2 regions of the Desmospora activa DSM 45169 genome follow, and region 1 is predicted to be linked to the other one. Evidence: riboswitches for the same ligand, from Rfam matches in the RefSeq annotation. Region 1 holds a riboswitch; the other holds the start of a gene.
What was found. Region 1 has a riboswitch for cobalamin ahead of metE (5-methyltetrahydropteroyltriglutamate--homocysteine S-methyltransferase). Riboswitches for the same ligand answer to the same signal wherever they lie in the genome.
Positions count from the first base shown of each region.

Region 2: it holds a riboswitch for cobalamin, as region 1 does, so the genes downstream of both, C8J48_RS00285 (ABC transporter substrate-binding protein) here and metE (5-methyltetrahydropteroyltriglutamate--homocysteine S-methyltransferase) in region 1, are expected to answer to the same signal.

Region 1 covers NZ_PZZP01000001.1:2,246,763-2,251,262, reverse strand. The annotation lists gene C8J48_RS10925 (ABC transporter permease) at 1-187, shown strand, start outside; gene metE (5-methyltetrahydropteroyltriglutamate--homocysteine S-methyltransferase) at 630-2,933, opposite strand; cobalamin riboswitch at 3,088-3,289, opposite strand; gene C8J48_RS10915 (Nramp family divalent metal transporter) at 3,421-4,500, opposite strand, start outside.
Region 2 covers NZ_PZZP01000001.1:60,876-65,375, forward strand. The annotation lists gene C8J48_RS00275 (DUF2797 domain-containing protein) at 1-284, shown strand, start outside; gene C8J48_RS00280 (alpha/beta hydrolase family protein) at 617-1,459, opposite strand; cobalamin riboswitch at 1,681-1,869, shown strand; gene C8J48_RS00285 (ABC transporter substrate-binding protein) at 1,904-2,953, shown strand; gene C8J48_RS00290 (FecCD family ABC transporter permease) at 2,974-4,005, shown strand; gene C8J48_RS00295 (heme ABC transporter ATP-binding protein) at 4,030-4,500, shown strand, end outside.

The DNA.
Region 1 (4,500 bases):
TGTGAGTTGGGAAGGAGGAAAGTTTCTCCTGTTCGCCAATTTGGATCTGAGTCCATATGTACAAGGTGGCGATCCTGTGTTCAAAGGGATGACACTGGAATTTTCCCTTGGTGTGTTAATCGTTCATTTTTTATTATTTCATGTAATTGCATGGTTCATTTTTAAAAAGCGGGATGTGGTTGTTTGAGACTCCACACGACTGAAGCCGCAGGATTCTTAGGTAGTTAGCGCACTCAATTCATTTCTGCTTCGTGCAACTCCTAAGTTCAGGGCTGTCTCATCAGCCCGTCCCATGCAGTTCTACAGCTTAAGCTGTATGTACCCGCATGGGCGGAACGCCTGTTACCAGCGTTCTAGTTCCTTTTTGTTCACTCTTATGGTTTTACCCAGCGGAAGGGATTTTCGCCGCTAGAACCCCATACCATAACGTTTTCAAGGAACAAACCCACTATCAGTGGGATGGGCACCGCTCATACGTTCGATTATACAACAAACGGATTGCTCTTACCATCCCCAATAAAGGATACCGAGTAACGCGGCCTTTCATCCCACCCCTAAAGGAGTTGGTCTTTAGTCGGCAAAAATCTGTAAACCGCCTTGCTTCCATAAAGGGGCAAGGCGGAATCCCTTTAAGAAGTAATCGTCTTCTGCCACTGCTGGCGAATCGCTTGTGCCACCTGCACCATCTTTTGCAGGGAGGCTACTACTTCCTCTTCTCGTCGCGTTTTTAAGCCGCAGTCGGGATTGATCCAAAAAAGAGTAGGGGGCAGAACGCGCAATGCCCGCTCAACCGTCTGTAACATTTCCGCTTCTGTGGGGATGCGGGGGCTATGGATATCGTAGACGCCCAGTCCAATCCCTAAGGGATACGTTTTTTCCTCAAAGGCATGGATCAGCTCCCCGTGACTGCGCGAGGATTCAATGGAAATGACGTCGGCATCCAGCGTTTGAATCGCATCGATGATATCATGAAACTCGCTATAACACATATGAGTGTGGATTTGTGTTTGCGGTTGAACAGAAGAGGTGGCCAGACGGAATGCGCGTACCGCTTGATCCAGGTATGCCTTCCACTTGTGTTTCTTTAGGGGCAACCCTTCGCGCAATGCCGGTTCGTCCACCTGGATGATGGCGATCCCGCTGGACTCCAGTGCATCCACTTCCTGTCGCAAGGCATACCCGATTTGAAGAGCGACTTCGCTTTCCGGGAGATCATCACGCACAAAGGACCAACGGATCATGGTGGTGGGGCCGGTCAACATGCCTTTTACCTTTTTTTCTGTCAGCGATTGCGCATAGCTGCTCATCTCCGCCGTCATCGGTGCATGGAAAGCGACATCGCCGTGGATGATGGGTGGTTTAACACAACGGGAACCGTAGGATTGGACCCAACCGTGTTTCGTAAAGGAGAAGCCGGTCAATTTATCGCTAAAATACTCTACCATATCGGTTCGTTCAAATTCACCGTGAACCAGTACATCCAAGCCGATCTCTTCCTGAATGCCGATCCAACGAGCGGTCTCTTTTTGTACAAATTCACGGTAACGTTCCTCGGACCATTCGCCCGTTCGCCATTTTTTACGGGCGCGTCGCACCTCCGGGCTTTGCGGAAAACTGCCGATGGTTGTGGTGGGAAACAGCGGGAAGGAGTAGAATTTTTCCTGCTGTTCTTGTCGTTCGGCAAAGGGATGGCTGCGGGTAAAGGCTGTGGAAGTAAGGTTGGCGATCTCCTTCCGTATCTCAGGAATCCGGCGAAAAGAAGCCTGATCAAACGTTTCAATCGCAGCAGCGTTTTCTTGCAATACTTCGGCAACAACCGCTTGCCCGTGGAGGAATCCTTCTTTTAAAATGCTCAATTCATCCAATTTTTCATGGGCAAAGGCGATTACCCCGGCTAACTCTGATGGTAGCTCCTGCTCTTCTGCCGCATCTACCGGTACATGCAACAGGCTGCAAGAGGGTTGTAACATCCATGCGGCCGGAGAGACGATCTCCCGAATCTCCTCCAGCAGGTTGAGCTGTTTTTGCAAGGGTGTTTTCCAGATGTTACGGCCGTCGATCAAACCTAGCGCAAGTACTTTATCCTCGGGAAATCCATGCTTTTGGAGCGATGCCAGGTTTTCTTCCCGGCCGTACACCAGATCCAGCCCGATTCCGTGTACTGGTAAACGGATTAGATCGGAGTAAGCGGAGACGGAGTCAAAATAAGTTTGCACCAACAGGCGCAGCCCAGGAGCGGCATCCGCCAGTCGACTGTATGCGGTGTGTAACCATTCCATTTCAGCGGCGGTGACATCCGTTACGAAGGCGGGTTCATCCAGTTGAATCCAATCGGCGCCTGCTGCCTCTAATTCTTGCAGCACTTGGGCATACAGCGGAGTGAGGGTGTCCAAGAGCAAGCGGGAAAACTGATCAGGATGAAATCCCTTGGCCAGTTTTAAAAATGTAAACGGGCCTAGAATCACCGGTTTGGCGTTGATTCCCCAGCGTTTGGCTTCACGGAAAGCACGAAGCGGACGGTTTTCCAGCAAAGTGGGTACCATTTCCTCTTCCCATTCCGGAACGATGTAATGGTAGTTGGTATCAAACCATTTGGTCATTTCACATGCGACCGCTTTTTGATTCCCTCGGGCCATTGCAAAATAGGTGTCCAGGGAAACTGGACCTCCATCATGGCCAAAGCGCTTGGGGATCAGTCCAAACATGACCGCCGTATCCAACACATGGTCATAGTAGGTGAAGTCACCCACGGGTGGGAGATCAACCCCTTTTTCCACCTGTGTATGCAAGTATTCATGCCGGAGCGTTTTTATCCGCTCCTCCAACTCCGCTTGCTCGATTTTGCCGGACCAATGAGATTCCAGCGCTTTTTTCCATTCTCGCCGTTTTCCGATTCGCGGGTATCCGAGGTTACTGGTGTATACGTTTACCACAATCCATCGCCCCTTTCATCATTAAAAAAGCCATCTCCCAAGTACACACGCGGAGATGGCTGGATGCTTCTGTTCATGTGATTACTTCCCATGACAAATTCAAATGGGTTCAATCCCGTTCATCCAAACACCTCCCTATCAACCGTAGGTACCACTGGTGTTGTTGGGATAGGCAGGTCTCCTGGCTCCAGGTTCATCATCGGACGGCGCCTTCCCCATTCGTGATCCATGCAAATGAATGAGTGGCTGATATGCCGTCGGTTCCCCTGTTACAGTGGCGGGACCGCATCGGATTTTCACCGATTTCCCTTTTAAACGTTGGACTAATCCAACATACCTATCCCCGTGATATGAAATTATTTTAAAAGCTTACTATAAAGCGGAGGCGTGGTCAATTAGAATGTTTTCCAGAAACACTCGCGTCTGTTCCGACCGACGTAAGTTGTAGTCGCTGGATGGCGGCGATGGGTTCTCTTTAGCGCTTCACCTAAATGACATGGAATAACTCAAGAAAGACACGCAGCGCCAGAAAGGTAACCAGTAGCATAATCAAACCGTAGATGATATTTTGTCTGGAGTTGTTGACGGAATCCCCTAAGAAATCTTTCTTATTGCTGAGAAGCCAGATCAAGGCTGCCACCAGCGGTAACGCCAACCCGTTTAAGGCTTGTGCGGTGACGATGACGGCAATCGGCATCTCGTCAAACAGGGCGATAATCCCGACCGGTACCAAACTGGTCACCACCATGATGATACGACTGCGGAGTGCGGTGGCATCTTCCGGCCACCCAAATGCCTGGTTCATCAAAATGTAGGCCAAAGAGGCTTGATACAGACCGGAAGAAAAACCGGCCGCCCACAATCCCAAGGCAAACGATACCCCAGCAAACCGCCCCAAAAGCGGAGTTAGTTGCATCGCCATATCCTCGGCTCCGGTTATCTCAATCCCTTGTGGATGAATGACGGCACCGGCACAGATGATGATCGATCCGGTGATAAACGCAGTAATTACCATGTTAAAGCGGAGATCGAAGCGGGAGAGGGCAATTTCCCGAGAGGGGATGCGATCGGCTACGGTTGCGTATTTCTTTTTAAGAAAGGCGGATAGGCCCAATACAGTATTAGGGGGCAATGTGGTCGCCAACAGCGCGAGCACCATCCAGTAGTCTCCTCCCGGTATACGGAAGGAAAAGCCTTTGCTTACCAGATCACCGAGGCTGGGGCCGGATACAAAGCCGGTAATGACAAAAGCCACAACCATCAGGCCGATCAAAACCTTATTGATGTTTTCTAACAAGGTGTAAACTCCGAGCCAAGCGATAACCAATGCCGAAATCGCCATGGTCAAGGCCCATGCGGTGATCGTTATTTCTGGTATAAAATAATTGAGGGCCATAGCCGCGCCGGTAAAATTACCCGCTTGAAAAGCGACAGCTCCCGTGATTAGAGCGACCAATAAAAAACCGGAGGCCGGTTTTCCGACATGTTGACGCACTCCTTCCATTAAAGATGTACTTTTACGCAATGTGATGCGAATGGCGGGCTCCTGATAAAAATAGGAGACCAC
Region 2 (4,500 bases), 2.2 Mb from region 1:
TGAAAAACGAAATCACCTACCGCAACTTGACAGATGTAAAAGAAGAATTACATAAGTATGTTCCGGAAAAGTATCAACCGTATCTATTGAATGACGCAACAGTTACTCATTTTGCTTATCCCCATATCTCCGTCCCGGAAAAAATTGCGGCATGGAATTTGGACAAGCATGCGGAAGTGGATGGTACATTGATCGGAATCAAAGGGCAATATCTGATTCTGGATACAGGTGTACTAAATGTGCGGAAATTTTGCGGATATACAGTCGCTTTGATGTTTGAGTAATCGTTGCTTCTGTTTCATTAGGCTACAAAAAATATGTTTTACTGAAACATCCATAAAGCAAATCTCGTTTTGTCAAGTGAAACGCTGAAGTGCTTATTAACAAGCTGATCAAAGTGAAAAAACGAAAAAAGATGGAATGGCTTTCATTTTTTGATGCTATTGTGATTGACATACATTTTTAAATTGGATATAATAATAGCAACACCTTAACAATTGCGATTCCTTCCTATTATTCGATAAAAAGAGTTTGACCCCCTTGAGACGAAAAGACCGGCCAGCTGGCCGGTCTTTTCGTTGCCGCAAAAAAGATGCTGTTCATACTTTTAGCGAGATTAGAGTTTTTGTAAAAAGGAGACGGTGTGCCTCACTGCTTCCTCCAACTGTGGTGTAGTACCCTGAAAGGGATGAACCGCCCCAAATGTATGATTGGCTCCAGCGAGAAAATGAGTTTTGTGAGTGGGAATCGCTGCCGCCAGTCTCTTAGCCGTGTCGGGAGGAACGGAGAGATCGGCGTCCCCGTGTAAAATCAGCACCGGCTTTTCGTATCCCTTTAAGCGTTGCAACAGCTCATAGCGCTCCCGGTTTGCTTCGAGATCATCTAATACCTCCCGATCGATCGGCATATCCTGGCCGGTGCGGGCATTGGGAATAGTGGCCCGCCCTTCGCGACGGATGCGCTCTTTTAGTTCAGGAGAAAAGAGGTCGGGTCGGGCGATGCTGTTCCATAAGATGACTCGATCCACCTCGCGATGGTCAAGCGCAAACAACAAGCTGTTGGCTCCACCGCGACTGTGTCCCACCAACGCCAACCGTTGGGGATCGATCGCGTCGCTCTGGGGGAGTTCCTGCTGCTTGAGTGCTTGTAGGATACGGGCTAAATCTTCTTGTTCACGGCTGTAGGTGTTGTGGGCAAATCGGTCCAACTCGGTGAAGTTTTCCCCATCTGCACCGATGCCGTTCATAGAAAAATCAAAGGTGATAACGGCAAAACCGGCCTGTGCCAACGCTTCTGCGGCATAGGGGAAAAACCCCCAACGGCGAAAGCCTTTAAAACCATGACACAAAATCACGGTCGGCAATGGTTGGGTAGAAGGGGTTAGCCGCACCTCTCCTCGGATTACCCGTTCTTCCTGTGGCAGGCTTAAGTGAAAGGGATCGGTTTCTACTTCTGACAATCGATTCTCCTCCTCTCTCATGTCTATCAGGAAACGATAGCAAAAAACAAACGTGTTGATCAGGGAAGGATTTTTGAGACTGCGTGCTCTTACTGTTTCATTTGTGGAAGCCCCTGCTTGCTTTCCAGCGTACCTCCCGACTGCCGATTTGCCAAGTGGGTTTTTTGTTCCTCCTTTTCTTCCGAATTGAACATTTTCTGACAATCAGCTATAATGTAGCCACAAGTGGATAGGTGAAGGGTCTTTCGCTTACGGGCGGAAGTGAAAAGGGAAGCCGGTGCAAATCCGGCGCGGTCCCGCCACTGTCAATGGGAAGCGAAACCGCATACAGCCACTGTCCTTCAGGACGGGAAGGCGCGGTAAAGCGATGATCCATGAGCCAGGAGACCTGCCCTTCACCGGTACGCTTGCGATCTCCTTCGAGGTAAAGGAGAGCGCGGGACCTTGTTGTGGACATCGGTGTCCTCTGTTCAAGGAATGCCTGTGAAACCCTTTTGCCTCGGGCGAGCGGTTTTTTTATTTTGTCATCCAGAAGGGAATGGTTGGGAGATGTGGAGCCGTTTTCGTGTATTGGCCTTGGTGTTGACCTTGGCGATGGTTTGGAGCGTGGGCTGTCAGGCACCGTCTGCCGCCGACAAAGAAGGGGCGAAGCCGCAACAGACAGAGGTAGGGTTTCCGGTTACCCTGACGGATGATACGGATGCCGAAGTGAGTATCGACGATGAATCGCAGCGGATCGTGTCTCTGATTCCAAGCATGACCGAGACGGCATATGCCCTCGGATTGGGAGAGAAAGTAGTGGGAGTCACTACCAATGACGATTATCCCGAAGAGGTAAAAGAGGTAGAAAAGGTTGGCGATATGACGATCAATGTGGAAAAGGTAGCCGAGCTGAAGCCGGATCTGGTATTGGCCTCTCCAGTGAATGGACAGGAGACAATCGATAAACTACGGGAGTTGGGACTAACTGTTCTCAGCTATGAACCGCAGAATTTGAATGATGTTTTTCAGATGATCCACAATGTGGGACAGGCAACCGGAGCGATGGAGCAAGCGGAAAAAGTGATATCTGACATGAAAAAGGAGAAGGAACTGGCGGAACGAGTAGCGGCAACGGTAAAGGATGACAAGGAGAGAGTGAAGGTGTGGATGGAAGTCTCCTCTGATTTGCATACTTCGGGAAAAGGCACGTTTATAGATGAATTGATCACCGCTGCCGGTGGAGAAAATGTAGCCGCTGACCATGAGGGATGGGACCCTGTCTCTTCAGAAACCGTGATCCAATGGAATCCGGATGTTATTCTCCTTACGCACGGGGATGAGAAGGCGGTTCAATCCCGTGGTGGTTGGCAGGAAATCGATGCCGTCAAACATGACCGTATCCAACGGGTAGATTCCAATCTGATCAGCCGTCCCGGCCCCCGGATCACCCAGGGTCTCCTGCAGATAGCGGAAGGGCTGTATCCAGAAGCATACGCTGAAGTCGCCAAATGATGATGGGGAGCCGTTGGAGCTTGCGTTTAGGATTATGGTTGCTGTCGTTGGCAGTGTTGTTGCTGCTTTCGATGGCTTTGGCCGTTTCGATTGGATCGGCTAATATTGGCATGCTTGATGCGTGGGCGGTCATGATCAAACCGGTGCGATCAGTGGAAACCGATGCGGTGACAGAAGCGATCATTCGCGAAATTCGTCTGCCCCGTGTCGTATTGGCGGCGGTGGTGGGGGCGGCATTGGCGACAGCGGGGGCCGTTTTCCAAGGTTTGTTGCGCAATCCCTTGGCTGATCCCTATATCCTAGGGGTCTCCTCGGGGGCAGCGGTAGGGGCGGCTATTGCCATCTTTACCGGATGGGGTGCCGCTTGGTTGGGGCGGTGGACGGTGCCGTTGTGGGCATTTGTACTGGCAGCGCTGGCACTCGTCTGTGTATTGAGCCTCGCTCGTGTCGGAAATACGATGCGCCGTGATACGCTGATTTTATCCGGAGTGGTGGTGCAAGCGTTTTTTGGTGCGATTCTTACCTATATGATCGCCACCGTATCCGCCCAGGAAATGCAGCGAATCCAGTACTGGTTAATGGGAAGTGTCGCTTTAAGGGATTGGAGTCATGCAATGGTCGTCGTTCCCTTTTTGACTGGAGGTCTCTTGCTCAGCTGGCTGCTGGCCCGTACGTTAAACTTATTGGCCTTGGGGGAACGGTCCGCCGCCCATGTGGGTGTACCGGTGGAGCGGGTACGACTGGTGTTGCTGGTAACCGCCACATTGATGACGGCGGCGGCGGTGGCGGTATCCGGTACAATCGGCTTTGTCGGGTTGATTATCCCCCATTTGCTCCGGATGCTGACGGGACCGGATCATCGGGTGTTGTTGCCGTTGTCCGCTTTGGGAGGAGCCGTTTTCCTGGTATGGGCGGATACCGGTGCACGCATGTTGATGGATCCGCGGGAGTTGCCGATTGGTGTCATTACCGCTTTTATCGGAGCACCGTTCTTTGCGTGGCTGCTACGGCGACACAGTCGGCACGGTTGGGAGGAATCCCCGCCACCATGACGAAGAGTGAAAGGAGTGAGCGGGATGCTGGAAGCGATTGGGGTAAGTAAACAGCGCCAGGGGCGAGAAGTGCTACGCAATGTAAATCTGACATTGCACGCCGGGGAAATGGTCGGCTTGATCGGCCCCAACGGCTGTGGGAAAACGACTCTGATCCGGCTTCTATGCGGGGAAGAGCCTCCTGATATGGGCCAGGTTCGCTTTCAGGGAAAAGAGATGGCTGCCTGGGGTCAACGGCAACGGGCTCGTCAGTTGGCGGTGCTTCCACAGGAAGGGTTGCCGCCGGTTCCGTTTACAGTGGAAGAAGTTGTCGCTATGGGACGTCATCCCCATCAGGGCTTTTGGCCCTGGACGGAGCGCCGGGATCGGGAGGTGGTGGAGCGGATTTTGCAGCAGACCGGGTTAGCACCTTGGCGCCACCGCTCCGTTCAGTGGTTGAGTGGCGGCGAGCGGCAGCAGGTGGCAATCGCCAAAGCGATGGCACAGGAACCGTCC